DNA from 2 places in the Pseudalkalibacillus sp. NRS-1564 genome. Region 2 is predicted to be linked to the other one. Evidence: a T-box and tRNA genes for the amino acid it is inferred to sense, from the RefSeq annotation. Region 2 holds a T-box; the other holds one or more tRNA genes.
What was found. The T-box of region 2 lies ahead of tyrS (tyrosine--tRNA ligase). A T-box ahead of a tRNA ligase gene usually reads a tRNA of that ligase, here a tRNA-Tyr.
Positions count from the first base shown of each region.

Region 1: it has a tRNA-Tyr gene. The T-box ahead of tyrS (tyrosine--tRNA ligase) is inferred to sense a tRNA for this amino acid. The anticodon was not compared.

Region 1 covers NZ_JBITPM010000012.1:126,525-142,621, reverse strand. The annotation lists gene ACIFPW_RS06735 (PBP1A family penicillin-binding protein) at 1-2,347, opposite strand, end outside; gene recU (Holliday junction resolvase RecU) at 2,426-3,031, opposite strand; gene ACIFPW_RS06725 (DUF2515 family protein) at 3,130-4,080, shown strand; gene ACIFPW_RS06720 (MerR family transcriptional regulator) at 4,414-4,908, shown strand; gene ACIFPW_RS06715 (YppE family protein) at 5,016-5,378, shown strand; gene ACIFPW_RS06710 (DNA alkylation repair protein) at 5,481-5,735, shown strand; gene ACIFPW_RS06705 (hypothetical protein) at 5,790-6,287, shown strand; gene ACIFPW_RS06700 (alpha/beta-type small acid-soluble spore protein) at 6,339-6,542, opposite strand; gene ACIFPW_RS06695 (hypothetical protein) at 6,718-6,882, shown strand; gene ACIFPW_RS06690 (D-alanyl-D-alanine carboxypeptidase family protein) at 7,151-8,359, shown strand; gene ACIFPW_RS06685 (NAD(P)/FAD-dependent oxidoreductase) at 8,414-9,328, opposite strand; gene ACIFPW_RS06680 (5' nucleotidase, NT5C type) at 9,339-9,872, opposite strand; gene ACIFPW_RS06675 (YjcZ family sporulation protein) at 10,070-10,234, opposite strand; gene ACIFPW_RS06670 (alanine/glycine:cation symporter family protein) at 10,347-11,729, opposite strand; gene ACIFPW_RS06665 (spore coat protein) at 11,853-12,137, opposite strand; gene ACIFPW_RS06660 (hypothetical protein) at 12,149-12,334, opposite strand; gene kynU (kynureninase) at 12,393-13,670, opposite strand; tRNA gene ACIFPW_RS06650 (tRNA-Leu) at 13,833-13,917, shown strand; tRNA gene ACIFPW_RS06645 (tRNA-Arg) at 13,928-14,004, shown strand; tRNA gene ACIFPW_RS06640 (tRNA-Met) at 14,019-14,095, shown strand; tRNA gene ACIFPW_RS06635 (tRNA-Tyr) at 14,113-14,197, shown strand; tRNA gene ACIFPW_RS06630 (tRNA-Gln) at 14,202-14,276, shown strand; tRNA gene ACIFPW_RS06625 (tRNA-Gly) at 14,282-14,355, shown strand; tRNA gene ACIFPW_RS06620 (tRNA-Arg) at 14,447-14,520, shown strand; gene ACIFPW_RS06615 (hypothetical protein) at 14,655-14,951, shown strand; gene ACIFPW_RS06610 (ATP-binding protein) at 14,962-15,966, shown strand.
Region 2 covers NZ_JBITPM010000037.1:94-16,190, forward strand. The annotation lists gene megL (methionine gamma-lyase) at 1-1,105, opposite strand, end outside; gene rpsD (30S ribosomal protein S4) at 1,468-2,070, shown strand; gene tyrS (tyrosine--tRNA ligase) at 2,291-3,556, opposite strand; T-box leader at 3,645-3,867, opposite strand; gene ACIFPW_RS16435 (transglycosylase domain-containing protein) at 4,008-7,142, shown strand; gene acsA (acetate--CoA ligase) at 7,186-8,901, opposite strand; gene ACIFPW_RS16445 (GNAT family N-acetyltransferase) at 9,067-9,699, shown strand; gene ACIFPW_RS16450 (acetoin utilization AcuB family protein) at 9,722-10,369, shown strand; partial or broken gene ACIFPW_RS16455 (acetoin utilization protein AcuC) at 10,366-11,515, shown strand; gene ccpA (catabolite control protein A) at 11,543-12,553, opposite strand; gene ACIFPW_RS16465 (bifunctional 3-deoxy-7-phosphoheptulonate synthase/chorismate mutase) at 12,916-14,016, opposite strand; gene ytxJ (bacillithiol system redox-active protein YtxJ) at 14,159-14,494, opposite strand; gene ACIFPW_RS16475 (YtxH domain-containing protein) at 14,600-15,016, opposite strand; gene ACIFPW_RS16480 (DUF948 domain-containing protein) at 15,031-15,471, opposite strand; gene murC (UDP-N-acetylmuramate--L-alanine ligase) at 15,698-16,097, opposite strand, start outside.

The DNA of each region.
Region 1 (16,097 bases), on a different contig from region 2:
CTTTAGGAACTGATACGGATGTTTCAGCAGGCTTCGTTGATACTCCTGAGTCTGAAACGGCTGTTACTTTAAATTTATATTCGCTACCTTTTTGGGCATTTTCTAACGTAAATCCAGTATCTCCTGTTTCGGTCACCCCTTGATAACCTCCACCATTTACAGCAATTTCTACTTTATAAGTGAAGCTCTTATCTTCACCAGGCTGCCATGATAGTGAAATGCTATTGGAGTCAGCATTATACTTTCCAGAAAGTCCTTTGACGCCGTCTGGTTGTTTGTACTTATCAGAAGTCTTTTCTGGCGTACTACCTTTTACAAATAGCTCATAGACGATTTGATCCTTTGGCGTGTAGTCACTCGGCAATAGACCAGTGCTTTTCTCAACGCCAACCTCTACGACCGAGTCGGGCTTCTGGAAGTCGGCAGTATTAATACCTTCAGATACTTGGCTCATAATTTCTTTGAAAAGGAGCTTGGAAGTATCATCTTCGCCTTTGCTAGAATCTAAATAGTGCTTATTTGGTTCGTTAAATCCTGTCCATACTGCCATGGAATACTCCGTAGTATATCCAGCAAACCAGGCATCTCTTACAATACCTGATGTAGGGAACCCTTGTGATTGCACGACTTCTTGAGGATGGTTTGTCGTACCCGTTTTACCAGCGACAGGTAGACCGGAAATTTTAGCATCGGTTCCAGTGCCTTCGTTTACAACGGATTTAAGCATATCGCTAACCATGTAGGCTGTGTAATCATTCATTGCCTTTACTGGTTCAGGTTCGATGTTAATCTCTCTTCCGTCAGGAAAGACCACTTTTCGTACCGTGTGAGGCTCATTATACGTTCCACCGTTACCGAAAGCAGCATAAGCACCAGTCATTTGAAGGGGAGAGGTGCTAAATGTTCCGATAGCAGCAGTAGGTACCATGTCTTCATCTTTCAAATCCATACCAAGCTTGTTAGCAAACTCTTGAGCAGGTTTTTCACCAATCTCAAGGAAGGTGTTAACAGCCGGAACGTTATAAGACATCTCGAGAGCACGTCTCATTGATACTTGACCACGATACTCGCGGTCCCAGTTACGAATATTAGCGTCACCTATTTTTAGAGGCTCGTCTTTAATGGAGCGGCCAGTTGACCACTGCTCGGTATCAATTGCAGGGCCATAAGCAACAATCGGTTTAGCGGTTGATCCTGGCTGAAACTTCCCTGTCGTTGCGTAAGTAATTACGTTCTCATCTTTACGTGTTTCACCAATGGCTCTAATCGAACCAGTCTTAGTATCCATCAGGACTAGCCCTGATCGCATATCTTCATTCGAATAAGGATAGTTTGCAATCACATCAGTTGTTATATCTTGAGCGCGCGTATCTAGGGTTGTGTAAATTTCAAGTCCCCCTGAGTAGATATCCTTTTCAGAGATATCATCACGTTCTCGTAGTTCTTTCACAACCTGGTCCATGAAGACTTTATATTGATCTGTTTCTTTATCTTCTGTTAATGCAACAACCATGTCACTAACTTTTTCTGCTTGATATTTGTCAGCTTCTTCAGCTGTAATAACGCCCTGTTTTTCCATCAAGCTAAGCACAACATTTCTACGCTGTTCTGCCTGATCAGCGTATTCATATGGGTTATAGTAGGTAGGGCGCTGCGGAAGTCCTGCTAGTAGTGCTGCTTCGCCAGGTGTTAAGTCTTCTTCAGTAATGTTTTTGCCAAAATAAGTTTCGGCTGCATCCACAACTCCCCATGCACCATTACCGAAATAAATTTTATTTAAATACATTTCTAAGATCTGATCTTTTGAATATTCTTGTTCAAGCTTAATGGATAGATAAGCTTCTTGAACTTTTCGTTCTAATGATTTTTCAGATGTTAAGAGAGAGTTCTTGATGACCTGTTGTGTAATCGTACTAGCACCCTCAGCGCCAAACCCTTGCGTAATATTTGCAAGAACAGCTCCGCCAATTCTTCGTGGATCAATTCCAAAATGGTCATAGAAACGAGTGTCTTCAACAGAGACAAAAGCATTTTTTAGAATATCCGGAATCTCATCAATTTTAGCGACTTCTCTTGCATCGGTTCCTGCGAGAGTTTGAACTTCTTCATCCTTTTTATCCAGTATGATGGAGGACTGTGGATTCGTAAGCTTTTCTGGATCTAGCTCTGGTGCATTGTTGATATAGGCAATTGAGGTGATTCCCCCAGCAACTAAACCAACTAAAAACAAAACAACGAGGGTTAGAAAGATTTTTTTGAAAATACCTTTCTTCCCAGCTTTCTTCGGGGACTTCTTTTTCTTGTCATTTGATTTACGTCGTTCTTGACGTGATTGATATTCACTCATGAATATTCCTGCCTTTCAAGCCTGTACTGTTAATAGGATTCGAATGAACCCTTCATTTTATGAATTTAAACCAGTTGTTTAATAACTGAAGTACATTTTATCAATAATCTTGATATAGTCAATGCGCGGTTGATAGGTATAAGGAATATGCGTTCCCTGCTTTTCAATCTCCTCTTTTCTAATGGATTTTCTTCCGCCAATTTTCATTGTTTCCCAGTGGGAAAAGAGCATAGCGGCATCCATAAGGAACACTTCGTCAGTGATTGAAAAACGTAAAAGCACAAAGCAGATTCCGTTGTGCTCATGAACTTGTTTCATATGTTCAATTTGATGTTCATGAAAGTTACTTAATGGAAAAGCTGTTTTGTTTTTTGTTTCCTTCGCTTCAAAATCCACATACCTTCCTTTGTAAACGCCATTATAATCAGTCGTAGATGCCTGCTTAAAGTAGGCCTCCTTTATCACGGCTGCGCTTCGTTTGGGATAATCAACGTTAACAATTTGAACAGGCGTAGGCTTTTTGTGTATAACAGCTTTGCCTGTTGAGAGATAATACGTATTACTATGATTAATATCTTCCTCTAATGTCATACCACGGTTGCTGTATGTTTTTTGTTTCTGATTTGCTAGCTGATTCTGAGCCGAAGGGACGTACGGCTTTCCGTTCGGATATCGAATCGGCACGTTAACCATCCTTTCTATATAAAAGGTGCACTGAATCTATTTTACTTTACTTATTACGAGTTGTACGACAAAAATGTTTCAAGCAGGTGAAAAAAATTGTGGAGAACGTCACGAAAACAATCACAAAAGCGATAGAAAAATGGAACATTGACAATATTTCACGTACCGTATTTTATCAAGATTTTTTCAATCGGAATCCAGAAATAAAATGGTCGTTCCTTGCCGCGATGGTTTCTAGGAATGCCGGTTGGAGTATGACTGACTTACAAGGAGAATGGTTTCCTAAGGCAATAAAGGAAGAGCAATTAATGAAGTTATTCCTAACATATGAACGAGCTAATTGGATCATCTTTGCAGACGCAGCCCCACAGCTATTGCTCTATGAGCTAGGTAAGAAAGCAAACACTTCCTTCTTCCATTTTGGTAGAGATCTTGGAATATCGTGCTTTATGTTAGAAGAATGGAAAACTTTTCTTGAGTTAGGTGATCAGGATCGTTTAATGACGGCGTTAATTATTAATGAGCAGCACGTGATTGAAGGACCGCTTATGGAACATCATTTATATGCTAAGAAGGTATTTCGTTCATTGCTATTCACCATTCAAGATTGGTTCCATTTTAGCACAGTTCTTTTTCCGACAGTGAGGGGAGAGCTATTTGGTTTATCAGTTAGTGGTTTTCGTCATACGCGTAACCGAATTAAGCTAGGAAAAAGCTTAGCTAAGCTCCTCTTTCATCCTAATTATTTTAGTGCATTTTATCATTTTGCAATGAAAGTTGCTCCAACGGGATCACGCTACGATTATGAAAGGTTCATGGGGAAAAGAAGAGAGGGACCAATGTTAAGACAGGTTTATCCAATTATTCCTCATCATCAACAGGATAAGAAAGATTGGTTTAGAGGTCAATTACTAGTAAAAAAAATGATGAAAGTTGAAGCGGAATTACCAGATAAAGTTCTCATTTCAGATTGGTATGAAAGAAAGAGAAGTCAGATCAGAATTGCGATGGAAGTGGAAAATCTGCTCATACAAAAAAGCAGGAAATAGCCCTGCTTTTAAGTGGAAGGTCGATCTGGTCCTTCCATTTTCTTATTTCCATATCCAGTTCTAGTTTCTTCCTGAGTTTTGCCTTTACGTTTTGTTTGATCAAGTTTTTGCTTTTTGGTCATTATACTGACACCTCCTTACTTTAGTTTGAGCAGATGTTACAAAAACATTCCTATTCATTGTCGAAATCCTTTTCCTTTAGCATTAAACCACTACCTTTGCCGAAACCGTACTAGTTTTGTCAACGAAGAAGGCAAATAAAAAAGAAAGGCGAATATTACGTATACAAACTAACAGGCGAAGGCCTGAGAATGACAGAAGGGATGGGATTGCATGTTATTAAAAACAAAGCAAGTTTCGGATGAACTTGGTGTAAACCCTACTACTGTTCAGCGTTGGGTTAAGTATTTTGACCTATCATGTGAGAAGAATGAACTTGGCCACTTTTTATTTTCTAATGAAACACTTGAGGAGCTAAAATCGATTAAAAACGATTTAAGAAGGGGTTACTCAATGGAGAAAATTAAATCAGCTGGTAAAAACAATTCAAAAGTTGCAATGGTAACACCGGAACGATTTGAGCAAAGGTTAGATCGCTTCTCAGTAAGGCTAGAACAGCTTGAGCGACAGTTAGATGAAAAAGCTAATGAGGTTATCACCGTTCAAGTACTTCAGCATCGATCTGAACTGGAAGAGCTAGTCAAGAAAGTTTCTTCGTTAGAAGAAAAATTATCTGAGCTTGAGGATCATACTTCGATACATGAGGCAGTAGGTCAGTCGACGGGCAAAGGCAAGCGTCCCTGGATCATGAGTTTATTCAGTTTCTAGAGATCTTTACGTTCCCTTCTGACCTTATGTCCTAAATGGATATAAGGTTTTTGTATGTGTTTGGTGACCAGTGAGTATGGTAGGATAAGGGAGTAGGGGTGAATGAAATGGAAGATACACAAAAATTATTAAAGCTAACAAAACAGCTAATCACAATAAATGAAGAAGCGAGAGTACAATATACTACTCGCACACATCTTGATACGTACAAAGTTAACTTCTATGAAGAAGTGAAACCTTTTGCCGATCGAGCACTTGAGATTTTGAAGGTATGGGAACCATTAGCAAGAGCATGGGTAATGGAAAACAAACCTAAATATTTATATCCAATTCAAATTAAAAACACATTCGAAAATATAGAAATGGTTTCAGTTGTGGCGTGGCAGAAGGATACTGGACCTAAGAAATTTAATGAGCGTGTCCAATCTGTTGAATATGTACTTGAAAAAATAATTGAGCAAGTAACATAACGAGCTTGATGCTCGTTATTTAATGTATAATTTCACATACCATACTAAAATGAATAAATTTCCCTTTTTTTGAGTAACACTAAAGAAAAAGGGAGTGAGTTTATGACTGCGTATTTGTGCCCACGATGTAAAACCAATCGAATGAGATTTAATAAAATTGAGCAAAAAGCGACTTCAGTTAAATTAGATCCTCAATCTGGAGAAGTGATGTCTATTATAGAAGAGGGAAAAGCTGATCCATTCCATATGGTTTATAAAGGACCAAGCATACGAGTTCAATGTGGGGCATGTGGCGAAATTGGAGACGAAGAAACCTTTATTCAATTTGCTCGATCACATCCACGTGCTAATTCTTAATGACTTTTCCCTCCTTTATTCATGATATAGTGAGAATGTAAGGAGGGGGACAGGATGTTTGATCCAACTATATATGAGAATGTAAAAGTAGTTCTTGAGGGAGAGCTATATGATCGAGATCTTGATGGTGAGATCTCCATCATCAATCGAAAAGATCTGGTTGATTTAGCTTCTCTTTCAAGAAAGTATCAAGTAGAGTTTAGTGAAAATGAACATGTGAATGTAACGATTGAACTTTTTGCTGATCTAGCTAGTTTCAGTGCGGAGCAGCTTAAGCTAGAGCATGTTCAAGCAGGATGTGAAATCAAAATTCTGTTTGATGTTGCCATATCAGATGCAGAGGACTGTGAACAGATTGAAGAAGATATCCGAAGTATTTGGGGTTATCGACCTGCTATCCGACAAACGATATCTTTCCCATACGAGGATGAGGAACAATTAAAGACTCACATTGTTTTAGAATTTAACCGTCGAATTAATGAAGATCAAATAAGTGATCTTTCGGAGTTAATTGCACATGCTGTACAAACTTCAACGTTACTTGGAGAATAAAGAAGAAGGCGGATTGCTCCGCCCTCTATATCCATACTATGCAGTTGGTGATTAGTAGCTTCCGCCGCCCATTTGCTGTTCAGCCATTTGGACAAGGCGCTTAGTGATTTCTCCTCCAACAGAACCGTTAGAGCGAGCAGTGGAGTCTGGGCCAAGTTGAACGCCGAATTCGCTAGCAATTTCGTACTTCATTTGATCTAAAGCCTGTTGTACACCAGGGACTACCAGATTGTTTGAGCTATTGTTGTTTGCCATGTTGTGTACACCTCCTTGACTAATATAATGCTCAGGAGTAAAGAATGATATACAATCTTAATATAGGCACTTTTTGGTAGTTACGGAGACGTTCATTTTTCTGAAAATTTAGAGGGTTCTGTATTTGGGTAACGAATATGTTATTTAGAGACTAATGAACTGGAGGGATATAAGAATGGATCGCTTTATTACTAAGACAGGATTTTATCAAAACCTCGATAAAAGAAGGTTGGAATATTGGTTGGTGATATCTGAAGAAAATAAAGTGCTTGTATCCTGGGTCTGCTGGAGTGCCCCTCAAACCATGGTAGAGCAGTGGAAAGGATCGTATGCTTCTTAACTAAACCGCCCTGAGCGGTTTTTATTATGGTTGAATTTATTTTTACTTCTATCAAATTCAGGATTCACAAATAAAAAAGAAAATGAAAAATTAGTTCATTCCAATACTTTTATATTAAAAGTTGTTAGAGAGGGTATAAAGAAATAAGTATTTTCTGTTTTACCACTCTTAGCTATAATAGAAAACGGATCAGGTCTTTTATACTAGACAATGTATGAAAATATGGAACGAACAGTTTAAATAGCATTTAAAAGAAAGAGGAGCTTCCATGATTCTAAAACACTATTCGAATCTTATAATGGTCATATGTTTAACTGTAAGCTTATTTCCATCAGTAACGCAAGCACAGGAACTACCAAATGTAAGAAGCGAAACCGCTATACTGATCGATGGCAAAACAGGACAAATTCTTTTTAATAAGAATGGCAATGACGAAATGTACCCGGCGAGTATTACAAAAATTGTGACTGCATTTATGGCTGTTAAATCCGGAGAGATGGATGATATGGTAACGGTAAGCGAGCGTGCACGTAAAGCAGATGGTACTAGGGTGTATTTGAAAGAAGGAGAAATCGTTTCGTTAGAAAAATTAGTTAAAGGAATGATGGTTAATTCCGGAAATGACGCTGCAATCGCTATAGCTGAGCATTTAAGTGGAAGTGTGGAATCGTTTTCTGAAGATATGAACGAATTTTTACGTGAAGAAATTGGTGTCAAAAATACGAATTTTGTTAACCCAAATGGACTTTTTAATGAGAATCATGTAACGACTGCAGAAGATATGGCTAGAATAACACAGTACGCCATGAAAAATGAGCAGTTTCGATCTTTGATAGGAATCAAAAAATTAGAATGGGTTGGTGAAGATTGGGAAACGACGCTTATTAACCATCATCGACTCTTACTCGATTATGACTTTGTTACAGGTGGAAAAAATGGGTATGTCTCAGAGTCTGGCTTCACTTTAGTGACAACCGCATCAAAAGACGGTCAAGAATTGATTGCTGTTACGATGAAAGCAAACGATGATCAAATCGCTTATCAGGACACATTATCCATGCTTAACTATGGGTTTAATGCTTTCACGCCAGTTGAGTATAAGAAGGGGACTGATTTAGGAGTTGGAAATAATGAGGAATATAGTCTTTCTGAGGATATGACCCTTTATCAAGTTGGAGATGACGAGCTAGATCTTACCATATCTGATAACAATATTCTTGAAAGTAAAGGGGCTTCATATGTTTCCATTCTGGATGCTGATTTTCTTGAAGTGAATTCTTTAGAAGAAGACAAAGGTGCGACAATAGTGGAAAGTGAAACAAAACCAGCAGCAAAAGTAAAAGATGAAGAAACAGCATCATTGCTGTCTAGTGAAAATATTTTCTATTTTGGGATCGGCGTTTTTGTGGTAATTTTACTATCTTTATTTTTTGGAAGAAGTCACTCTTCTCAAAAAAGACATCGAACTTTTCCTTAAAATCAACTTTCAAACCTAACATTGAAAATTAAAAAAGGACCTCAGGGTCCTTTTTTAATTTTCAAGAAAGAACGATAGCTGTTTGACAGAGGTCATTCCTTGTCCAACTGAGGAGGCAATACTTGATAACAGCGGTCTAGTGCAAACATCTCCTGCAGCATAGACGAATGGCAGAGATGTTTCACCATAAGAGTTGCATCGAATGTATCCTTCCTGATCGACGTCAATGCCATCCTCGTAAGGTTCAGTGTTTGGTTTAACACCAATTCGAATGAACAGACCATCAACCATCATTGTAAAGTGATGATCTTCGTCAGCGAGGAATAGTTTCTTCTTTCCTTTTCCATCTATTTTTGTAATAAACGTTTTTGTTAGTATGTCGATGTTTGGGTGGAGCATGACAGGTTCTTTGTATTCCTTACGAGCTTTAAAACAATCAGAACGATGTATTAGTGTAACTTGAGAACCAGCTTCAGCAAGAAGAAGAGCTCCTTCGAATGCGCGGTCTCCGCCCCCGATTACAGCAACATGTTTGCCTTTGAATTTCAATTTATCTCGAGTTGCCGAGTATACTTCTTTTTGCTCGATCATTTCTTGTTCACCAGGAACATCTAGCCTACGTGGGGAAGACCCTGATGCAATTAGCAAAGTGCGAAATGTATATGAATTGCCTTCTGCTGTTTGAAGTATCCGATTAGTCCAATCGATCGACTTAACGCAAGTGTTTGTAACATAATCACATTTGATTTCCTCAGCATGTTTGATGAACTGTTCCTGTAAAACCTGACCGTTTGCAACCACCATACCTGGGTAGTCTACAATTTGATTATAGATTGTACTTAATTGCCCCCCAAGGCTATCCTTTGCTTCAAGCAATAAATGATTAATGCCTAGTCTTTTAGCCCATATTCCAGCAGAAATTCCAGCGGGTCCTCCACCGATTATTAGCAAATCTGTTCGTTGAGTCACCACTGTACCCTCACTTCCATGTTGAAAGCCATTCTTCAAATTCCAACCAGTTATTCACGCGAGGGACGTCGACATATTGATTATAACGATAGTTCATCGCAATGGCCATTCTCCCTGAATTTTTAAATGCGATGAGGTTGTGTGGAGCATCATCAAATAATAAATCTCCGCGAATCATTTCTTTTCTATGCGAGAAAATCAAATTTCTTTTGCCGATAAACGGAAGGTGTTTTTCTACCCATTGTTCTTTTTCAGTGTAAGCATATGTACGGCTACTCGTGACAATCATTACGTCATACACGGATGAAAGACGTTCCATTACTTCAATAGCATGTGGTAGAGGCTTGAGTTCAAGAAATAGACCTGGCTGATCAAGGTATTCATAAATTTTATCTCCACACTCATTTTTTACATAGTCTTCAGATCGCCAGCATTCAAGTTTCTCAACAGACAAGTCGTCATTGTAATCATGATTGTATCTCTGGTGCCATTCAGACATAAGGTCACATATAACCGAGTCCATATCGATTAATAAGGTTTTCATTGTCTCACTTCTTTCATCATACATTCTTTATCACTATAACAGGCAAAGTTAATTGGAACAATTGTTCAGGAAAGGACATGGAACGAACGTTCTTGATTTTTGACTCATCAAAAAATGAATGAACTATAAATCGAAAATTAAGCTAACATAGCGTAATTAAAAAAAGCAAGAACCAAGTGGCTCTTGCTTGTTAAAAACTAACATTTAATAAAAGCTGTTCCTACTATAATAAGCAGGATAAATAGTACAACAATTAGCGCAAAGCCGTTTCCAGCTGGTCGGTGACAAGGCATGCCGTAAGAAGCTCCAGCTACTGGTTGGTAAGGCTCATTTCCGTATGGTGCATTGTTTGCATGATACATATTAGGTCCCCCTTTAAATTCTCTTTCTTTACCACTGTATGTTTCCGTCTAGAAAAGATATAGGCAGGAGCGGAGAGGAACCTAAATTAGGTGAATGTCCCATGTGAATTTCTTATGAACTAATGCCTTTGTCTTTCGTTTGGGCTTGCTTTAAGAAATTTAATTTGTAGTCATCAGTTAGTTCTTTCACTTCCTTACTAAGGAATAAGATCGCAATAACGTTTGGGATAACAAACAAGGCGAGTGTAATGTCGACTAGCTCCCAAACAAATTGAAGTCCTCCTATAGCTCCAACAAAAATAGAAATAATATAAACAAATCGCATTACTCTAGAAAAGGGTGTGCCAAATAAGTATTCAGCTTGTTTCTCACCATAAAAGACAAGGACACCTATCGTACTGATAACAAAAATCAATAGGAGGGAAGAAACAAAGATGGGGCCCCATGTAGCTCCCATTAGTCCAGAGAAAGCATCTGAAACCATATCAGCTGCATTTGAGGGTTTAACGTCTTTCCAAGCTCCTGAAAGAAGCACTGTAAAAGCTGTTACTGTGCAGAGAACGATTGTATCGACAAAAACGCTGAAAATGCCCCATAATCCCTGTCTACATGGATGAGGCGTATGTGCTGCAGAATGGGCAATAGACGCCGTACCCATACCGGCTTCGTTTGAATAAAGCCCTCTAGCAAGGCCCCATCTAACAGCTGCAGCAAAACCAGCTCCGGCAAAACCTCCAGCTGCTGAGATCGGTTGAAAAGCATGTACGAAAATAAGTTTCATAACAGCTGGAAACTCTTCTATATTAATCACCATAACACCGATAGCGCCTGCAATATATGTAAGTACCATGAATGGAACAATCTTCTCAGCTACAGAACCAATTCTACGTATTCCACCGAATACAACAATTGATATAAGGATAATTAGTAAGACACCTGTTACCCAGGTCGGTAATCCAAAAGAACTCTCTGAGAGTGTTGAAATGGAGTTAGTTTGTACCATGACACTTGGAATGATTTCAATCATCAGTCCAAAAGCGAATAGAGATGAAGCGAACTTCCATCCCAAGCCTTTTTTTATGTAATACATTGGGCCGCCAACATAAACGCCGTTTTTGTCTTCCTCTCGGTATTTGATCCCGAGAACAATTTCTGAGAATTTTGTTGACATTCCAATAATAGCGACAATCCACATCCAGAAAATAGCGCCAGGTCCTCCAAAAGCGATTGCCACAGGAACCCCAACAATGTTTGTAGCACCTGCAGTAGATGCAAGAGCGGAGGCAAAGGCCTGAAATGGTGATATTGTGCCATCTCCTTTTTCTTTTTTGAAAATTTTACCAATTGTATGTTTTAAAGCGTGGGGAAAAAAGATTATTTGAAAGAAGCCGAGGCGGATTGTTAAAAATAATCCACCGCCTAAGAGTAAAATCATCATAGGATAACCCCAGATGAACGCGGAAAATTCAGTTATTGCATTAAGAATATAGTCCATATCAATCTCTCCCTATAGGTAATACTCATTTAATTATCCATATAAAGGGAGGCTGAAACTCTATTTACAAAATTATGAAAAAATGAGCATAAAGACACAGAGCCGGTTTTCACCGGCTCTGGATTAATGGACCTGAGGAGGCTGATTATTCTGTTGTTGCTGCGGAGCTGTTAGTTGGTTTTTAACTTGTTGAATTTCATTGGTTTGGGCTGGGGCAGCTGGCTGATAATACCCTTTTTGTTTAGCGTATTGATAAAGGTTATATTGTCGCTGCTCATCAGTATTTCTAATTTGTTGAAGAGCCTGACGAAGTTGTTGATTGTCAGCTTGAGAAATGACGCTCCCGTAATTACTTAAGCTGCTGTTCAATACGGATAAATAATCATTTACCATGTCTTTCTCATTCATAAAATCCCTCCTTAACTTAAGAAGCTGATTAATTGTTGTTGTGTGTTGCGTGCGTCTTGTGCATCCTTTTGAAGCATTTGCTTAAGCTGCGGACAAGTACAAGATTGGGCATAGGAATCAAGTTTGTTTGCGAGTGTTTCATGTCCGCCGATCATGTGACGCAGATTTTGAAGTTCAAGTTCGTTCAGCTGAGTCATCCTGTTTCCCTCCTTCATTTCACATAGTATGAATGGAGAAAAACCAAATTATACTCACTTAAGAGATAACGTTTCGCTCGTTAGAAAACTGCTGATACGTTTTTTCAATCATAATACTCTTTAGAATTTGGACAACATGATAAACATCTTCAAATGATGAATAGAGAGCAATTGGTGCAAGGCGAATGACGTTTGGTGAGCGGAAATCTGGAATGACGCCTTTTTGTTTTAGCGCTTTGCAAATTCGAGCAGCTTCATCGTGCTCGAGACAAATATGCCCACCCCGTCGATCATCTTCTGATGGATTAGTGATTGTAAAACCATCTTCAGCAAGATTTTCTTTAATAAGACACATTAAATAGTTGGTAAGAGACAATGATTTTTCTCGAATCGCATCTATGCCAGCTTCGTTCATCAATTCCAAAGCTCCTATTAAAGGAGCCATACTAAAAATGTGGGGTGTGCCTATTTGAAATGCGCCAGCGGTTTCAGCATGAGTAAGCGTATGGCTCATATCGAATTGCACTTCTTTCTTGGAACTGAACCATCCAGCAAGACCGGGGCGTCTGCCAAGGTGGTTTTCGTGCACAAAAAGTCCACCAACACCACCAGGGCCACTATTTAAGTACTTGTATGTACACCAAACCGCGAAGTCAACGTTCCAGTCGTGAAGTTTATGTGGAATGGCTCCGATTGAATGAGCTAAGTCAAAGCCAATGATTACTCCTTTAGAATGGGCTGCTTTTGTGATTTTTTCTATATTTAGTAATTGTCCGCTCCGGTAAAGTACGGAAGGGAGGAGAATAAGGGCTATAGTCTCATCGATGGCCTCAATGATATCTTCTTCCAGGATTGTTCTTCCGTCACGGCTCGGAACTTGCACTAGATTAGTTTCTGGGGATAACCCATGAAGTTCAAGCTGACTTTGAATAGCATAAATGTCAGATGGAAATGTTAAAGAATCGGCTAGTATTTTTGTTTTGTTTCCTGAAGGTTTAAAAAAAGTAGCGAGCATCTGATGAAGGTTAGTTGTAATTGAACCGGTAGTAATTGTTTCAGAAGCATGTGAACCGATTAGCGTTGATGTCATCTCACCGATGTTTTCTGCCATATAAAACCAAGGCTGCTTTCCATCAGACCAGCCATCAATTCCATGTTGCTTCCAGTCATCAAGAGATCGAAGAAGGGATGTTTCCGCATTCTTTGATAGAAGACCAAGTGAATTACCATCCAAATATAGCGTATTTGGATTTAAGTAAAACTTATCACGTAAATGGGCTAAAGGGTCTTTCTTGTCGAATTCTTTTGCGCCTGTAATGGACTGTGATAAACTCATATGTAACAGCTCCTTTTCTACAACTTATCGTATGAGAGGGAGAAGAGCATGTCAACGCTTTCACTCTTTGCAAAAGAAACTTTCTACATTTTTTTAGAATAATGATTGACATTTTAAATGATTCAATGGTATATTATTAAACGTCGCTGATGCACAGCACAAGCGGGTGTGGCGGAATTGGCAGACGCGCTAGACTTAGGATCTAGTGTCTTACGACGTGGGGGTTCAAGTCCCTTCACCCGCACCATATATTTTTTGCGCCCGTAGCTCAATTGGATAGAGCGTCTGACTACGGATCAGAAGGTTAGGGATTCGACTTCTCTCGGGCGCACCATACATAATTTAAGTGGCGGTGTAGCTCAGCTGGCTAGAGCGTACGGTTCATACCCGTGAGGTCGGGGGTTCGATCCCCTCCGCCGCTACCATATTACAATTTCATCATGGAGGGGTAGCGAAGTGGCTAAACGCGGCGGACTGTAAATCCGCTCCCTCAGGGTTCGGCGGTTCGAATCCGTCCCCCTCCACCATGATTGGGCTATAGCCAAGCGGTAAGGCAACGGATTTTGATTCCGTCATGCGTTGGTTCGAATCCAGCTAGCCCAGCCATTTTTGCGGGTGTAGTTTAGTGGTAAAACCTCAGCCTTCCAAGCTGATGTCGTGGGTTCGATCCCCATCACCCGCTCCATTACATATTGTAGAAGAGTTTTAAAAGCTACTTCACAACCTGATTTTAATCATGGTATACTTTTGTTGAGATTGAATACCATTCATATCGTGCGCCTTTAGCTCAGTAGGATAGAGCAACAGCCTTCTAAGCTGTGGGTCAGAGGTTCGAATCCTCTAAGGCGCATACCCAAAACTCCTTGAATAAGTAATCTTATTCAAGGAGTTTTTTTATTTTATTAACGGCACATGTGTGTTTGCACATAGGCTTCATTTCCAATAAACTAGTAATTAATAAATCACTTGGGAAATGGTGACGAAATGAAGCGATATAAAGGAAGAATTATATCTGTTGTAACGTTTTTTATGGCGATTTTATTATGGGATTATTGGCTTTATTCTGTGAATGAAATTAAAATCAATTGGTTAGTGGACATATTCTTTACGATCTCAGTTATGGTAATTGTTTGGTGGTTCTCTTCTTATTATGATCGCTCTGTCATACTTCTGTCCAAATTAAAAGATAGTGAGGAAAAATATCGTAAACTATCAGAAAACTATAATAGTGTCATAAAACAGCTTAAACGAAGTTGTTTTTCAAACTGGAATAGATGGTAGTTGGATCTGGTTGAATGAAGCGTGGGGTGAGTTAACTGGATACGATGTTCAGGAATCAATAGGCACATACAGCTTATCTTATATACATCCAGATGATCGGCTGAATTTACATAAAGAATTATCTCGATTCCAAGATGGCGCAGAAAAATCTAACGTATTTGAATTCAGGGTTCAGAAAAAAGGCGGGGGGTTCGTCTGGTGTGAGGTCTTTATTAAATATGAATATAGCTCTAAAGGAAGATTTGAAGGAATGACAGGAACGATTAAGGATAAAACCTTTAGAAAGCAATCAGAAGAGCGGTTACTTAAAACAAATGAAGCCCTTGCGGTTAAATCTGAAAAGCTAGCATCAGCTGCACAGCTTGCCGCTGGAATTGCTCATGAAGTTCGGAATCCTCTAACATCAGTGAAAGGATTTCTTCAACTGCTTGAGAAGAAGGAATCCACTATGCCGTATTTTGAAATAATCTTTTCAGAAATATCCCGTATCGAATTAGTGCTAAGTGAACTTCTAACGCTAGCAAAGCCGCATAGTACATTATTTACGAATGTTGAAATGAAAGGTTTATTAAAGCAGGTCTCAACCTTGATTGAGTCTAATGCTCTATTGAACGATGTGACATTACAAACGAATTTTGGGAATGAGGAAGCTGTTGTTTTTGCTGATCCTAATCAAATAAAGCAAGTGTTTATTAATCTCATGAAAAACGCTATTGAAGCAATGAGTCAAATGGAGAAATCGAAATATCTTCATGTGAGTATGGATGTTCAAGAGATGTTTATATCTGTAAGGATTACCGACAATGGCGCCGGTATTTCTAAAGAAGATATTGATCGACTAGGGGAACCATTTTTCACAACAAAAGAGAGTGGTACGGGGCTTGGGTTATCAGTTTGTTTGAAGATTATTGAACAACACGGAGGAGAGTTGCTAATAGAGAGTGAAGAAGGGCAAGGTTCTACCTTTGAAATGAAGTTACCTCGTATTATGATAGATCAGCACGTATTGGAATGAAAGGCGAGTGAAACGAAGATTTCACTCGAATGTGCCCAAATCAAGAATCAATAGGATAAGCTAATATAGCTGAAAATTAGAAAAAGACGAACGATACTTGTTATTCGAAGTTGTTTATTCACTTTTGGTGA
Region 2 (16,097 bases):
GAGTTTCACTAATCCCCATTCTTAATCTCTCATCTTCCGGGACAACGGCATGTGTCATTGTAGCGGGATGTTGAATCAGGGTTTCAGCATCCCCGAGACTAACAGCTATTTTAATCATATTAAGTCTATTCATGAAGGCTTGGGAGTCTTTCTTTTCCCCCGCAATTTCAAAACTAATTAAACCGCCTGGGCTCTTCATTTGTTTTTGAGCAATAGCATACGATGAAGATTCTTCCATACCTGGATACATCACGTTCGTTATGGCAGGATGCTCAGCTAATTTCTGCATAATTTGTCTAGCATTTGAAGAGTGACGATCCATTCGAATAGGGAGGGTTTTTAAGCCTCTTAACAATAGCCATGCATCGAATGGTGAAAGAATTCCACCTATATCCTTTTGCGTACTTTTAGCAATTGAAGAGATGGTCTCTTGGTCACCCACAACTAAACCGGCTACCACGTCTCCATGGCCACTGATATATTTCGTTGCACTATGCAAAACAATGTCACAGCCATATTCTAGCGGGCGCTGTAAATAAGGAGTCGAAAATGTATTATCCACCACAACCTTAATTCCTTTTTCTTTTGCGACTGCAGAAACCATTTCAAGATCAATTAATTTCAATGTTGGATTAATCGGAGTTTCAATATAAATAACTGTAGTATTTGGACGAATTGCTTTTTGTAATTGCTCAACTGAGTCTAGCGGAAGCAAGTCATGTTCAATCGAAAATTTCTCTTCTAACATTTTAAGTAATCCGAAAGTACATCCGTAGACCCCTTCTGAACAAAGAATGTGGTCGCCTGTCTTCACTAGGTTCAAAAGAACAGCAGACACGGCAGCCATTCCCGAACCAAACGCTAAGCCTGCCTCAGCATTTTCAAGAGAGGCAATCCGCTCTTCCAACATTCGAACAGTAGGGTTTCCAAGTCTTGAATAAATATAGCCAGGCTCCTCACCTGCAAACCTTCGTTCACCAGCCTCAGCCGTTTCAAATGTAAAAGTTGATGTTTGATAAATAGGAGATGCCAGGCTGTTGTGATGCGATTTAGATTCATATCCATCATGAATTGTTTTTGTCTCAAAGCGATGCTTCCCTGTCAAAGTTATAACCCCCTGTTATAAAAATAGCTAGATACACTTCCATTGTAAGCGCTTTCTATTATAAGGTGAAGAGGTATTTATCTTTCTCATATCCTAACCAATGATGTACACTTACTTTCTATCCACCTCATTTCTACTAAAGTTGACATCTAATACTGAAAGAGTTACAATAGCATTTGTGTAAAATAAGAATGGGCAGCAGCGTGACGGGCTGTGATTTCATTGTGTTCCTTTTAATAGGTACGCCGCGTAACCTCCGGCTGTCGAGGTGAAGGCGTGTGAAAACACAATGTGCACAAACCGGAATCACGACACTGTTTTTATTTTATACCAATAATAATGGTATAAAGGAGGAGCTAATTATGGCTCGTTATACAGGACCAAGTTGGAAAATTTCTCGTCGTCTTGGTATTTCTCTAAGTGGAACAGGTAAAGAATTGGAAAAGCGTCCTTACGCTCCAGGTCAACACGGACCTAACCAGCGTAGAAAGCTTTCTGAATATGGTCTTCAACTTCAAGAGAAGCAAAAGCTTCGTCACATGTACGGCATGACTGAGCGTCAATTCCGTCGTCTTTTCGATGATGCTGGCAAAATGAAAGGTGTTCATGGTGAAAACTTCATGATTCTTCTTGAAGCTCGTCTTGATAACCTTGTTTATCGTCTAGGTCTAGCTCGCACTCGCCGTCAGGCTCGTCAGCTAGTTAACCACGGCCACATCACAGTTGATGGCAAACGCGTTGACATTCCTTCTTATCGTGTAGCGACTGGTCAAGTGATCAGCGTTCGTGAGAAGTCTAACAACCTTGACATCATCAAAGAAGCTATCGAAGTAAACAATTTCGTTCCAGAATACCTTACTTTCGATGCAGATAAGCTTGAAGGTACGTTCTCTCGTCTTCCTGAGCGTTCTGAACTTCCTGCTGAAATCACTGAAGCTCTTATCGTTGAGTATTACTCTCGTTAAGCTGTTTCAAAAACCCCGGAACTTATTCCGGGGTTTTTTATGTCCAAATTTACTTAGTACAAAAAATATAAAAATGAGGAAGATCCTCCTCTTTTCAATGGGAGGGTCTTCCTCTTAAAGATTGGCTGTTCATAACCGCTGGTGATTTTTTACTCATTTACTCTCTGTGATAACCAACCGTTATTGGGAATCACCAGTATTAGTTAAAATAGCTAAATGATTAATACGTAAGAAGGAAATATTTCTTCTTCCCTCTACGAATAATCACGTATTGACTTTCGATTTGGTCGCTTTCTGAAATAACTTTATCCATTTCCTGACACCGTTCACCGTTGATATACACCGCTCCATTTTTAACATCTTCTCTTGCCTGGCGCTTAGATGAAGAAATACCAGCTTCTACAAGAAGGTCAATAAGTCCCTTTTCATTATCTTCTACATGGTAAGAAGGAACATCCTTAAAACCTAAACGGATTTCATCAGCTGTTAGCTGTTTAATGTCACCACTGAACAGCGCTTCCGAGATGTTGATTGCCTGCTGAAGCTTTTCTTCTCCGTGAACAAGCTTTGTCACTTCTTCAGCAAGAGTACGATGAGCTTCTCTCTTTTCCGGTGCTTCGATATGTTTTGATTCAATCTCTTTAATTTCTTCAATACTTAAAAATGTAAAGTAATGAAGAAATTTCACAACATCACGATCATCTGTGTTAATCCAGAACTGATAGAATTCGTAAGGAGAGGTTTTATCGGCATCAAGCCAAATCGCTCCACCTTCAGATTTACCGAACTTAGAACCATCACTCTTCGTAACAAGTGGGAATGTTGCTCCATAGGCTTTTGAAGACTCTTCGCTGCCTTCTTCTTTACGAATCAGTTCAAGACCTGCTGTGATGTTCCCCCATTGGTCACTTCCTCCAATTTGAAGACGACAGTTTTCTTTCCGGTAAAGCTGAAGAAAATCATATGATTGAAGAATCATATACGTAAATTCTGTAAAAGAAATTCCCGCTTCAAGACGTGAAGTAACAGAATCTTTCGCAAGCATATAGTTCAAACCAAAGTTCTTTCCAACATCACGCAGGAATGGAATAACATTTAACTCCCCAATCCAGTCGTAGTTGTTTACAGCTTTTGCAGAGTTCGCATCTGTTCCAAAATCCAAAAAGCGAGCAAGCTGTCCCTGTAACTTATTCGTCCAATCTTTTACAATGTCTTCTGAATTCAACGTACGTTCATTTGAACGGCCACTAGGGTCACCAATCAGCCCAGTAGCTCCACCAACAAGCGCAATCGGCGTGTGGCCAGCTAACTGAAATCTACGTAGGGCTAGAATAGGCAAAAGATGCCCAATATGAAGGCTATCAGCTGTAGGATCAAAGCCAGAATAAAGAGCAATGCGGTTTTCTGAAAGTTCCTTTTCAAGGCCCTCTCTATCTGTAACTTGATTTAAAAGTCCTCTTGTTTCTAATTCTTCTAATATGTGCATGTAATCGACTCCCTTTCGTTAATAATATCTTTTGGCAAACCACTAAAATAATCCAAATGGGCAAAAAAACAAAAAAAACCCGCCCCAGAAAAGGGACGAGTTTCATCGCGGTACCACCCTTGTTGAAGAAAGTAACCTTTCTCCCACTCAGTCAGAATAACGGTCTGAACCGTCTAATGCTACACAGACACTGTCTTTCCCATTAGATGCTCATGGAGGTAATTCACATTTTCCTTTATGCTGATTCTCACCGCACATCAGCTCTCTGAAAAAGGGAGAAAAATGCTACTTCGTCCAATCAAGGCATGTCGTTCATTAAAAAACACTAATTAAATTAATATCACAAAGGTAAAATCATGTCAATTCTAAGCCTACAGAAATCCCTACCAGTTTATACAAATCTCGACGACATATGCTATAATAAACAGGATTAATTTGAGGGGGTATAGGAATGCGAGAGCTTTTTTCTTCTATCAGGCAGAAGTGGAACGCGTTCATTGATAGATTACAAGAATATAACATCTTAACCGGGTCCAGGATCGCCTACAAAGTGACTTGGAATTTATTTCTTATTTTTATCGTGCTAGGTCTAATGGGCACTATTTTCGCCGGTGGTGTTGGTGCAGGATATTTCGCATCACTTGTTAAAGATGAACCGATTCGCTCTTACGATGAGATGAAGAGAGACGTTTATAACTATGAAGAAACCAGTGAGGTATATTTTGCAGGTGATGTTCTTCTTGGTAACTTTCGTTCTGATATTGAGCGAAAAGAGGTTGAGTTAAAAAACGTTTCTCCTCTTCTACAAAAAGCAGTTATTTCCACAGAAGATGAATATTTCTTCGATCACGATGGTATTGTTCCAAAAGCAATTGGACGTGCCGTTCTTCAAGAAGTCACCAATTCAGATGATCGAAGCGGTGGTAGTACATTAACACAACAGTTAGTTAAGAACCAGATTCTAACAAGAGAAGTTTCTTTCGAACGAAAAGCAAAAGAAATGCTACTCGCTCTTCGACTCGAAAATTTCTTTAATAAAGAAGAAATTCTAGAAGCATACCTTAATATCGTTCCTTATGGACGAAATGCTTCCGGTAATAATATTGCGGGCGTACAAGCAGCCTCACAGGGCATATTTGGTGTCAATGCTAGTGATTTAAATTTGCCTCAAGCTGCATTCATTGCAGGTATTCCCAAAAACCCTTATACATACACCCCTTTTACAAATTCGGGTGAGGTAAAGAAGGATCTTTCAGCTGGAATCGATCGGATGGAATTTGTTCTATATCGTATGTATGAAGAAGAAACAATCACTGAAGAAGAGTATAACAAAGCGCTAGAATACGATATTGAAAAAAATCTAGCTGAGTCTTCGCCTTCGCCAGTAGAAAAATACCCTTACCTTACATTTGAGATTGAAGATCGTGCGAAGCGAGTTCTTGCCGAGCAGATCGCGAATGAAGAAGGATATGACGGGAAGGAACTTTCGAAGAGTGTAGACTATTACAATCAAATCACTTATGATGCTAACGTTACTGGTAGATCTGCAACGGAAATAGCCAAGAAAATGGATTTGAAATGGGAAGAAGTTCAAGAAAATTCAGATGTATTCCTTGAATTTATGAGTAATGCAGAGAAAGAGCTTCGCAAAAATGGATATAAAATTTATACTACAATTGACAAAGATATTTATGAATCTATGAATGCTGCAAGAGATAAAGTGCTAGAAAACGGAAGCTATTTCCAAAGTGCTAAAACCCTCTCCGTGCAAAATCCTGAAACTGGAGAGCTTGAAAATAAAGAATTTCCTATGCAAGTAGGTAGTATCCTCATCGAAAATGAATCTGGAAAAATTCTTTCATTTGTTGGTGGAAGGGATTTCGCGCAAGAAGAACTTAACCATGCTACAGACGCCTATCGATCAAACGGTTCTACAATGAAACCATTGCTTGACTATGCCCCGGCAACGGAAATGGGAAAAGTTCAGCCTGGGTATATTGTGCCAGACTTACCAATTCAAGATGGATATAATCCTGGTAACTATTCATCAAACTACCATGGTCTTGTAACTGCACGTAAAGCGTTGGAAAGGTCTTATAACGTTCCAGCTGTTCGAGTTTATAATAAAATGAACCCAGTGGACGCAACCGACTATTTGGTGAAGATGGGCTTTAGTACAATGACTCTTGATGATCGAACCAATCCTTCAATGGCAATTGGTGCGCTACAACGGGGAGTAAGTGTCGAAGAGAATACCAACGCATTTGGCACGTTTGCTAATGGAGGAAAGTTTGTTGATGCTTATTTAATTGATAAAATAGTTGACCGCGATGGAAACACCATTTTCGAACAAAAACCAGAACCAGTGGATGTTTTCAGTCCTCAAACTGCCTATCTATCAATCGATATGATGCGTGATGTAGTTAACCAGGGTACTGCCCAAGACATTCCAGGGAAATTAAAATTCGCTTCTGACTGGGCAGGAAAAACAGGAACTGGACAAAATTATTATGATTCATGGTTTGTAGCAGTCAATCCTAATGTTTCACTAGGTGTATGGACTGGATATGACAAACAAATTAGCATGGATAGTCAATATGCCAACAGAAACAAAAACTTATGGGCACTATTTGCTAATGCCGCTTATGATAAAAAACCAGAAATAATGGATCCAGAAGAATCATTCAAAATGCCAACGGGTATTGTGCGACGTTCGTTCTGTGGTATATCTGGAAAGCTCGCTTCTGATCTCTGTCAGAAAGCCGGACTTGTCAAAACTGATCTATTCAACGCAAAGTATGTACCAACTGAAGTGGATGACAGTCTCACTCAAGGTCGTTATGTCATCATGAATGGTAAGACCTATCAAGCACTTAGTTCCACTCCAGAAGAGTTTGTATCCAGCGGAGTCATGATTAAAGAGGATTACTTCTCAGGAGTTGATATTTCACAGCTTCTCCCTTCTGGATTTAGTGATTTAAATATCGTGTCAGAAGGAAAAACTGCTTCAGAAAATGGGAAAAAACCTGGCGCAGTTGGTGGCGTTTCAATAAGTGGCTCTTCACTAAATTGGGGTGCTTCAGGTGAAAGTGATATTGTTGGTTATCGTATTTATCGCGCTTCGAACGGTAGTAGTTCATTTACGAAGCTTGGAAGCGTAAAAGCATCTGATGGTAGCTCATTCAACATCCCTTCTGGTGCATATGCCTATTACGTAACAGCAGTTGATGTAGCTGGGAATGAATCGGGACCATCGGCTAAAGTAACAAATGGAGATTGGTCTGATAAACCAGAGCCAAAACCTGAGAAAAAACAAGAAGCAGAACCTTCAACAGATGAAGAAAATGATGAAGCTTCTGATAATGAAGAGAACGAAAATAATGCTCCCTCCGATAATGAGAGTGATGAATCTAGCAACTCAGAAGATTCATCTTCAAATGAAGGGAATACCAACACCGGTGAAAATGCAAATGATAACAACTCCGGTAATGGAAATAACAATGGAAATAGTAGTCCTACAAATGGTGCTGACAGCGGAAATAATTCAAATAGCACCGGCGGCAACACAAGCAATAACGACCAGTAAAAAAACAGCCTGCAGCATAATGCTGCAGGCTGTTTTCTATTACTTAATCTTCCATTGTAGACAAATCGCCAGTTGGTAAATCCAGCTCCCACGCCTTTAATACGCGACGCATGATCTTACCACTTCTCGTTTTCGGAAGCTTATCTCTAAATTCGATTTCTCGAGGTGCTGCATGAGCTGCAAGTCCTTTTTTAACGAAATTTCTTATCTCTTCCATCAACTCATCAGACGGTTCATGACCATCTCTAAGTGAAATAAAGGCTTTAATAATTTCACCTCGCACAGGATCCGGTTTCCCAATCACTCCAGCTTCAGCAACAGCACTATGTTCGACTAGTTTACTTTCAACTTCAAATGGACCAACTCTTTCACCCGAAGTCATAATAACATCATCGACTCGCCCCTGGAACCAGAAGTATCCGTCCTCATCTTTATAAGCTGAATCACCAGATACGTACCAGTCTCCTTTTAAGAAATAGCTTTCATATTTTTCAGGACGATTCCAAATCGCTCGCATCATTGATGGCCAGCCTTTTTTAATCGCAAGGTTCCCCATTCGATTAGCAGGAAGTTCATTTCCTTGATCATCTACGATTGCTGCGTGCACGCCTGGAATTGGTTTGCCCATTGATCCTGGCTTTATTTCCATTGATGGATAATTACTGATTAGCTGTGCTCCCGTTTCTGTCATCCACCAGTTATCATGAATTCTCCGTTCAAGAACTTTGTTACCCCATTTAATAACCTCAGGATTTAATGGCTCTCCTACGCTTAGTACATGACGTAAAGATGAAAGTTCGAATTTCTTAACGATCTCATCTCCCGCACCCATAAGCATACGAAATGCAGTAGGAGCACTATACCATACAGTTACTTCATATTTTTCGATCGTACCGTACCAATCTTCTGGACTAAAACGACCACCACGAATGACGTTCGACGTTCCAGCAAGCCATGGAGCAAATATGCCATATGACGTCCCCGTTACCCAACCTGGATCAGCTGTACACCAGTAGACATCATCTTCTTTTAAGTCAAGTACCCATTTCGCCGTTTGATAGTGTTGTATCATCGCATTATGAACATGAAGTACGCCTTTCGGCTTACCAGTTGAACCTGATGTGTAGTGGAGAATCATACCATCTTCACGGTCAACCCATTCTATTTTAAGCTTCTTTTCTGCTGATTCAAAATGCTTATAAAAGTCTATATAAGGACCTTCTTCTTTAACGTTATTTCCTACTAGCACAACACTTTCGAGATTAGGAAGCTCATCAACCGGAACGCGCTCAAGTAGCTCAGGGGTTGTAACAAGTACCTTTGCTTCACTATCCTCAAGACGATCCCTTACTGCACCTTCCATAAAGGCTTCAAAAAGTGGGCCAGCAATCGCACCTAACTTAAGCGTTCCGAGTAGAATGAAGTATAGCTCAGGAGATCTTGGCATGAAAATAAAGACCCTATCTCCTTTTTCGACATTCACTTTTTTTAGAACGTTACCTGCTTTGTTACTCATTGATTTCATCTCACTGTACGTATACTTCTCATCTCGTGTTGGGTCAGAAAAATAAAGAGCTACTTTGTTTTTACGATCGGACTCAGCGTGCCTATCGATTGCTTCGTAGGCCATATTGACATTACCTGTCTCACTCCAGGTAAATGTTTTCTCCACGTCTTTCCAATCAAAATTCTCGTATGTAGCTTCATAATCCTGTAAATTATGATTACCCAATGTAGCAGAAAGCGGTTTCAATTCCATAAGTAATCTCCTCCTTCTCCTTCATGTCTTTCACTGATAGTATAACATAAATTCCTAATTTTTTAACAAATGACAAAACTTCAAAAAATAACATTGAAACCCCTTACATTTATCGCGTTTCATGTATAATAAGAACTGAGACCATTATTAAAAGGTGGTGACTAGATGGAACATCGTAAAACGTATAATGCAATCGAGAAGAACACCCCGCATGGAAAACTTATTATTGAAGGACCAATTACTCCAGATCGCCTGGCATCCTATCATTTACATAAGGACCTTGTCGCATTTCGCCCACCGGAACAACAGCATAAAGCACTGGTTGAAATAGCAGGTCTGCCTGAAGGCCGTATCATTGTGGCTAGGGAAAGAGAAACCATTGTAGGCTATGTCACATTTCTATATCCAGACCCACTTGAGCGTTGGTCAGAAGGCAATATGGAAGATTTAATTGAATTAGGAGCGATTGAAGTTATTCCAAAGTACCGTAATGCTAAAGTCGGCAAAAGCCTTCTCAAAACGTCATTTATGGACGATGCAATGAATGATTACATTGTGATAACTACCGAGTATTATTGGCATTGGGACCTTAAAGGAACAGGTTTATCAGTTTGGGATTATCGTAAAGTGATGGAGAAAATGATGAATGCAGGAGGTCTTGAGTGGTATGCAACGGATGATCCTGAAATAAGCTCTCATCCTGCAAATTGCTTAATGGCTAGAATTGGGACAAGAATTAACCAGGACTCTGTTCAAGCGTTTGATCGCCTGCGATTCCATAATCGCTTCATGTATTAAGATTGCAAAGGAGTGAGCCAAGTTGGTCATTGAAGAAATTATGAATCAAAATGTTTTTTCACTTGAAGAGAACCAAACCATTGCGGATGCCATTAAAATGATGAGAGAAAAAAACATTCGCCATCTTCCTATCGTAAATAGCGAAGGGGAGCTCACTGGCATTATATCAGATCGAGATATTAAAGATGCTAGTCCATCAATTCTTGACTCAAATCCAAACAAGGAAGTGTTACAGTCTCCTCTTTCCTCTATTATGAAGAAAGACGTCATTACAGCTCACCCATTGGATTTTGTAGAAGAAATTTCTACGATCTTTTATGAGCAGCGCATTAGTTCGATTCCGATTGTTGAAAACCGAAAAGTAATCGGAATGGTTACTGAAACGGATATGTTACATACGTTAATCCTTTTGACAGGGGCACACCAGCCGAGTTCACATATTGAAGTACAGGTGGAAAATGTGTCAGGACAATTGGCCGATATTACCCAAATCATTAAAAAGCGCAATGTTAACATTATTAGCGTTCTAGTCTACCCGTGTAGTCACAATGAAAAATTCAAAAATATCGTTTTTCGAATACAAACGATGAATCCCACTTCCGTTGTAAACGATATTAAAAATGAAGGTTATGAGGTTCTCTGGCCAAATATGCCGGGTGTTCAAAAATGAAGTGCGACTCCCTTTTTGTATATTCCTCAGACTATTTAAATTATAAATTCAGTGACGATCATCCTTTCAATCATATACGTGTTAAGCTCACACAGGACTTGCTTACCGAAATAAATGCTTTAAATGATCAAGAAGTGGTCCCTCCTCGGATTGCAACCGATAGTGAGATTGCTCTTATTCATGACCCAGCCTACATAGAAGCTGTAAAAAAAAGCTAGTAAAGGAAACCTTGCATCCTCTGTTGCAGCTAACTACGGTCTTGGAACAGAAGATACGCCAATCTTTCCGAACATGCATGAAGCTAGTGCTCTTATTGTTGGGGGAACGCTGACTGCAGTTGATGCAGTTATGACAGGAAAGTCTGATCATGCCCTTAACATAGGCGGAGGACTCCATCACGGTTTCCGAGGTAAAGCATCAGGCTTTTGCATCTATAATGACAGTTCAATCGCCATTGAATACATGAAACAAAAATACGGTGCAAAGGTCCTTTATGTTGATACTGACGCCCATCACGGAGACGGTGTGCAGTGGGCTTTTTACGACGACCCTGATGTTTGCACACTATCTATCCATGAAACGGGACGCTATTTATTTCCTGGAACAGGAAATATTAATGAGAAAGGTCAAGGAAAAGGATATGGGTTTTCATTTAATATTCCGATTGACGCTTTTACAGAGGACGAGTCATTTCAGGAAGTGTACGAGGATTCGTTTCGAAAAGTAATCGATTTTTTCAAGCCTGATGTAATCCTAACTCAAAATGGTGCAGATGCTCATTATTATGATCCGTTAACACATCTCTCTGTTTCCATGAAAAGCTATGAGTTCATTCCGAAACTAGCACACCAATTAGCTCATGAGTATTGTGATGGAAAATGGATTGCCGTTGGCGGGGGTGGTTACGATATCTGGCGTGTTGTACCACGCGCTTGGTCAAGAATTTGGTTAGAAATGAAAGGGCTATCAGTAGCCGGTGCCCTACCAAAACAATGGATTGAAAGGTGGGCCCCACTCTCACCACTTTCTCTTCCAGAGAATTGGCATGATAAAGCTGATTTGTATGAGCCCATTCCAAGGAAACAGGAAATCACAGAAAAAAACAAACTAACTTGCGAACGAGCGCTTTATCAAATAGTAAATTAATAAAAAAACGAGCCTAGGCTCGTTTTTTTAATCTTGATTATGAGTAGTTGAATTACGATGTTGCAAACGGTGTGGTAAAACAACCGTTTGTTCTTCTACTGTTTCTTTATTCATTAATTTTGTAAGAAGACGCATGGCGACAGCACCAATATCGTACATAGGTTGAACAACGGTTGAAAGCGTTGGTCGAACCATCGTTGCTAGTCTTGTGTTATCAAATCCAACGACCTCGAAATCTTCCGGAACGTTATAACCGTTGTCCTGTGCAGCGTGAATAACGCCTAGTGCCATTTCATCCGTACCTGCAAAGATAGCTGTTGGCTTCTCATCTAGTTCAAGAAACCCTTCCATTGCTTCAATACCTGAGTCATACGTATAGTCGCCAATTGCAACGCAATCTTCATCAACTTTCATACCTGCATCCTCTAAAGCTGTTCGGTAACCAAGAAACTTTTCTTCACCGTTAATTGGATCTTCTAATGGACCACTAACAAGTCCAATTTTTTTATGATCTTTTTCAATAAAGCTAGTCACAAGCTCATATGCAGCTTTTTGATAATCAATGTTAACTGACGGAATCTCCTGGCCCTTTTCTAGGGTTGCTGCTAGAACAATCGGAACAGGTGAGCGCTTAAATTCTTCAACATGTTCTTCTGTAATTTTACCGCCCATAAACACAATTCCATCTACCTGTTTTCCAAGCATCGTATTTAGAAGATGAATTTCTTTTTCTTTATTTTGATCTGAGTTACTCAAGATAATATTATATTTGTACATTGTAGCAATATCCTCAATACCGCGAGCAAGCTCAGCAAAGAAAATACTCGAAATATCAGGGATGATAACTCCGACAGTCGTCGTTTTTTTACTAGCAAGACCTCTTGCTACAGCATTGGGACGGTATCCAAGTCTTTCAATCGCCTCTAATACCTTTTTTCTTGTTGCAGGCTTAACATTAGGGTTGCCATTCACAACCCTTGATACAGTTGCCATTGATACTCCTGCTTCTTTCGCTACGTCATAAATCGTTGTATTCACGATGATCCTCCTTCATGCTCTTACGGACTTTAATTTATTTAATGATACGATACTATCCGTTTGACTGCAAACCAAAACCTATATCGACTCACACTAATAAACCACTATTAGCTGTGAAACACCTGCTATTATGATTATGTAGGTTATTTCACAATTAGATACTGTATTAAAGATAGCATATTTAGTCGCTTTTTGCTTTATATAAGCGTAAATTTTCAAAGACTAAATCATAAATCTGTCGTATTTGCTTCCATCTTTATATATGATAACACTCTTACGTTCTTTTATTCCAATAGAACCCAAGCCACTTAGGAACATCAGGTTGAGGATTCATACATCATACACAGAAAAAAACCTTCTACTTATAAAGTAGAAGGCGCAGCTTTCGCTGGATTGAATAAACCACTTGCTTTTAGATCTTTAACAAATTGTTCGTATTGTGGAATATCTAACTGCTGAGCCGCATCGGAAAGAGCTACAGCTGGGTCTGGATGAACTTCCACCATGATACCGTCTGCTCCAATAGCTAGACCTGCTTTTGCTGCAGGGAATAGAAGATCTTTGCGTCCAGTTGAATGCGTTACGTCAACTAGAACTGGCAAATGAGTTTCCTGTTTAAGAATTGGAACTGCTGTAATATCCAACGTGTTTCTCGTTGCTTTTTCGTAAGTTCTAATTCCTCGTTCACAAAGCATTACTTGTGTATTACCGTTCGATACGATGTATTCTGCCGCATTAATGAATTCTTGAATTGTCGCAGATAAACCTCTTTTTAGAAGAACCGGCTTATCAACGGATCCTGCCGCTTTAAGTAACTCAAAGTTCTGCATGTTACGTGCTCCGATTTGAATTACATCAACGTACTTAACTGCTGTTTCAATATCTGCAGGGTTTACAATTTCACTGACTACAGCTAGATCGTACTCATCAGCAACTTGTTTAAGAATCTTTAATCCTTCTTCTCCAAGACCCTGGAAGTCGTATGGCGATGTACGTGGTTTGAAAGCTCCACCACGAAGCATTTTAAATCCTTGCTTCTTAACAGCCCTCGCTACTTCAGCAACTTGCTCATAGCTTTCAACAGCACAAGGTCCTGAAATAAGAACTTGCCCGCCATCTCCAACTTTTTCGCCTTTAATATCAATAACCGTATTATCGGGTTGGCGTTTTCTTGAAACTAAAAGCGCCTTACGATGATCGTCTTCCTGTAACTCAAGGCTTGCCTTAAAAATTTCCTTGAATATATGTTGAAGAGTGGAATTATCAAAAGGCCCACCATTTTTCTCTGTAAGCAAATCAAGCATCTTACGTTCCCGAACAGGGTCAAAACGATTAATCCCCTGTGCTTTCTTTACTCTACCTATCTCTTTCGCCACTTCAGCACGCTCATTAATTAAATCAAGCAGCTGCAGGTTAATCTCGTCTAATTTCTCTCTCAACTCATCAATTTGGATATTAGCCATAATATCTCCACTCCTATCTGTTTAAGTGATTAGGGTTATTATATACGATGAAAAATAAAATGTCACTACTTTTCTTTTAATTCTTAAACGCTTTTAAGCATTAAACCATGTCAGTGAAAGAAAAACGGCTTTATAAAGCCGTTTACTTTAAATATTTTTTCGCAGCATCCGATAACGAGGTATTAGTGATTCTCCAATGTGAATCATTCCATACAACCTCATTTTCATTAAACACTAGCGCTTGTGGCGACTGATGCTTTACTCCATATGAGTCAGCAATTTCAGTTGATAAAGGACGTGATTCCTGCACGTTCAAATAATACACGTCTTCTGACACACCCTCGGAAAACTTCTGAAATTCTTCAAAAGCTTGAGCACTTATTGGGCAAGTTGTACTATTTTTAAATAATAGAAATTGATTATTAGCTTCCTTGATGCGTTTGAAATCTTCTGATGTAGTTATTTTTGTAATGGCCATAAGTTTATCCCCCTTCAAATTGCTATAAATTCATTATAAAGAAGTTTACAGGAAATGAAAAAGAAGAAGCATTATGCTTCTTCTTTTTCATTTCTATATAACAAATTAGGACTTAGTAGGATTCTCCATTGAAGCTGGTTCTTCTTCAGAGAAATGATCGCTAAGATCCTGTTGGAAGCTCTCAACGTCAGCATCTGCCTGAGTATGCAGATCACTATTTTCTTCTGTTTCAAGATTACGATCTTTAATCTTTGAAACAATGTTATTCGATTGATCCGATACTTGCTTGTAAATTGTTGAAGATTTTTCTTTAGCACGGTTAGCAAAATCTGTGCTACGTTCTACTGCAGAATCACGGAATTGAGAAGTCTTTTCCTTCACTGCTCCAGCTTGTTGATTTAGATCACTTCTAAGTTCTTTACCTGATTTAGGTGCTGAAAGTAGTGCAGCCGCTGCTCCAACGATACCACCAATAAGTGAACCAATGATAAAATCTTTTGTGTTAATGTTGTTATCCGACATATAAATACCTCCTATTATTTTGAATCAACGTACTGATCTGTGGCTTTCTTCTTAACTTGCCATTTTTGCCATATTTGCATGACAGCATTTCCCCACTGAACGACTTTTGTAACTTGTTCAGATTGACGCTCTGCCTCATCTGTTACTTTTCCAGAAATATTTCTTAATGAATGATTCATCTTTCCAAGTGATGTTCCGACTTCTTTTACTTGTACAAAAACAGTATCCAGAGCTTCAGATTTCCCCTGAATGTCTTCTGCAAGCAAATTAGTCTTATGTAACAGTGCAGTAGTTTCAGTTGTTAAACCATTCATTTGTTTTTCAAGGCTATCAAGTGTTTTCGCCGTATTACTCAGCGTATCCTTCAAGGATTTGAGAGTTTGGGCTACGAAATAAACAAGAACTGCAAATGCAATCGCAATAATAGCTACACTTAAATACAAAATAATCTCCATGTGCTGGCACCTCCCTTTTCTGAATCTCTTCCCTTCATTCCTCTTTCGTAAACACAAGTTTGTCATTTCACATACGAACGAAAAATGAGTCTACTTTACTACCCTACACCATAATTAATTCGTTACAAGTTTCATTATTCCTTTTTTAATTTTTTTTTATAACATATTCTCATTCTTCTCTATCAGGAGAATAGTAAAAAAAAGAAGGCTCAAGGAGCCTTCTCGCTTAAATAGACGCTTTTTCGGTCTCATATGCTTCTTGATATTTCTGAATATCACCGGCTCCCATGAAAAGAAGTACTCCTTTATCATGGTCATTAAGCTGCTGAATGGAATCTTCAGAGATCATGTGAGCATTAGGGATTTTTTCAATCAGTTGATCAATCGATAACTGACCTGCATCTTCCCGTGCCGAACCAAAGATGTCGCATAAGTAAACAACATCTGCTTCTTTTAACACATCTGCAAATTCATTTAGGAACGTCTTTGTTCTTGTAAATGTGTGAGGTTGGAAAATGGCCACAACTTCACGATTTGGATACTTCTGATGTGCTGATTCTATAGTTGCTTTAATTTCAGTTGGATGATGCGCATAATCGTCAATTAGTACCTGGTTATCAACGACT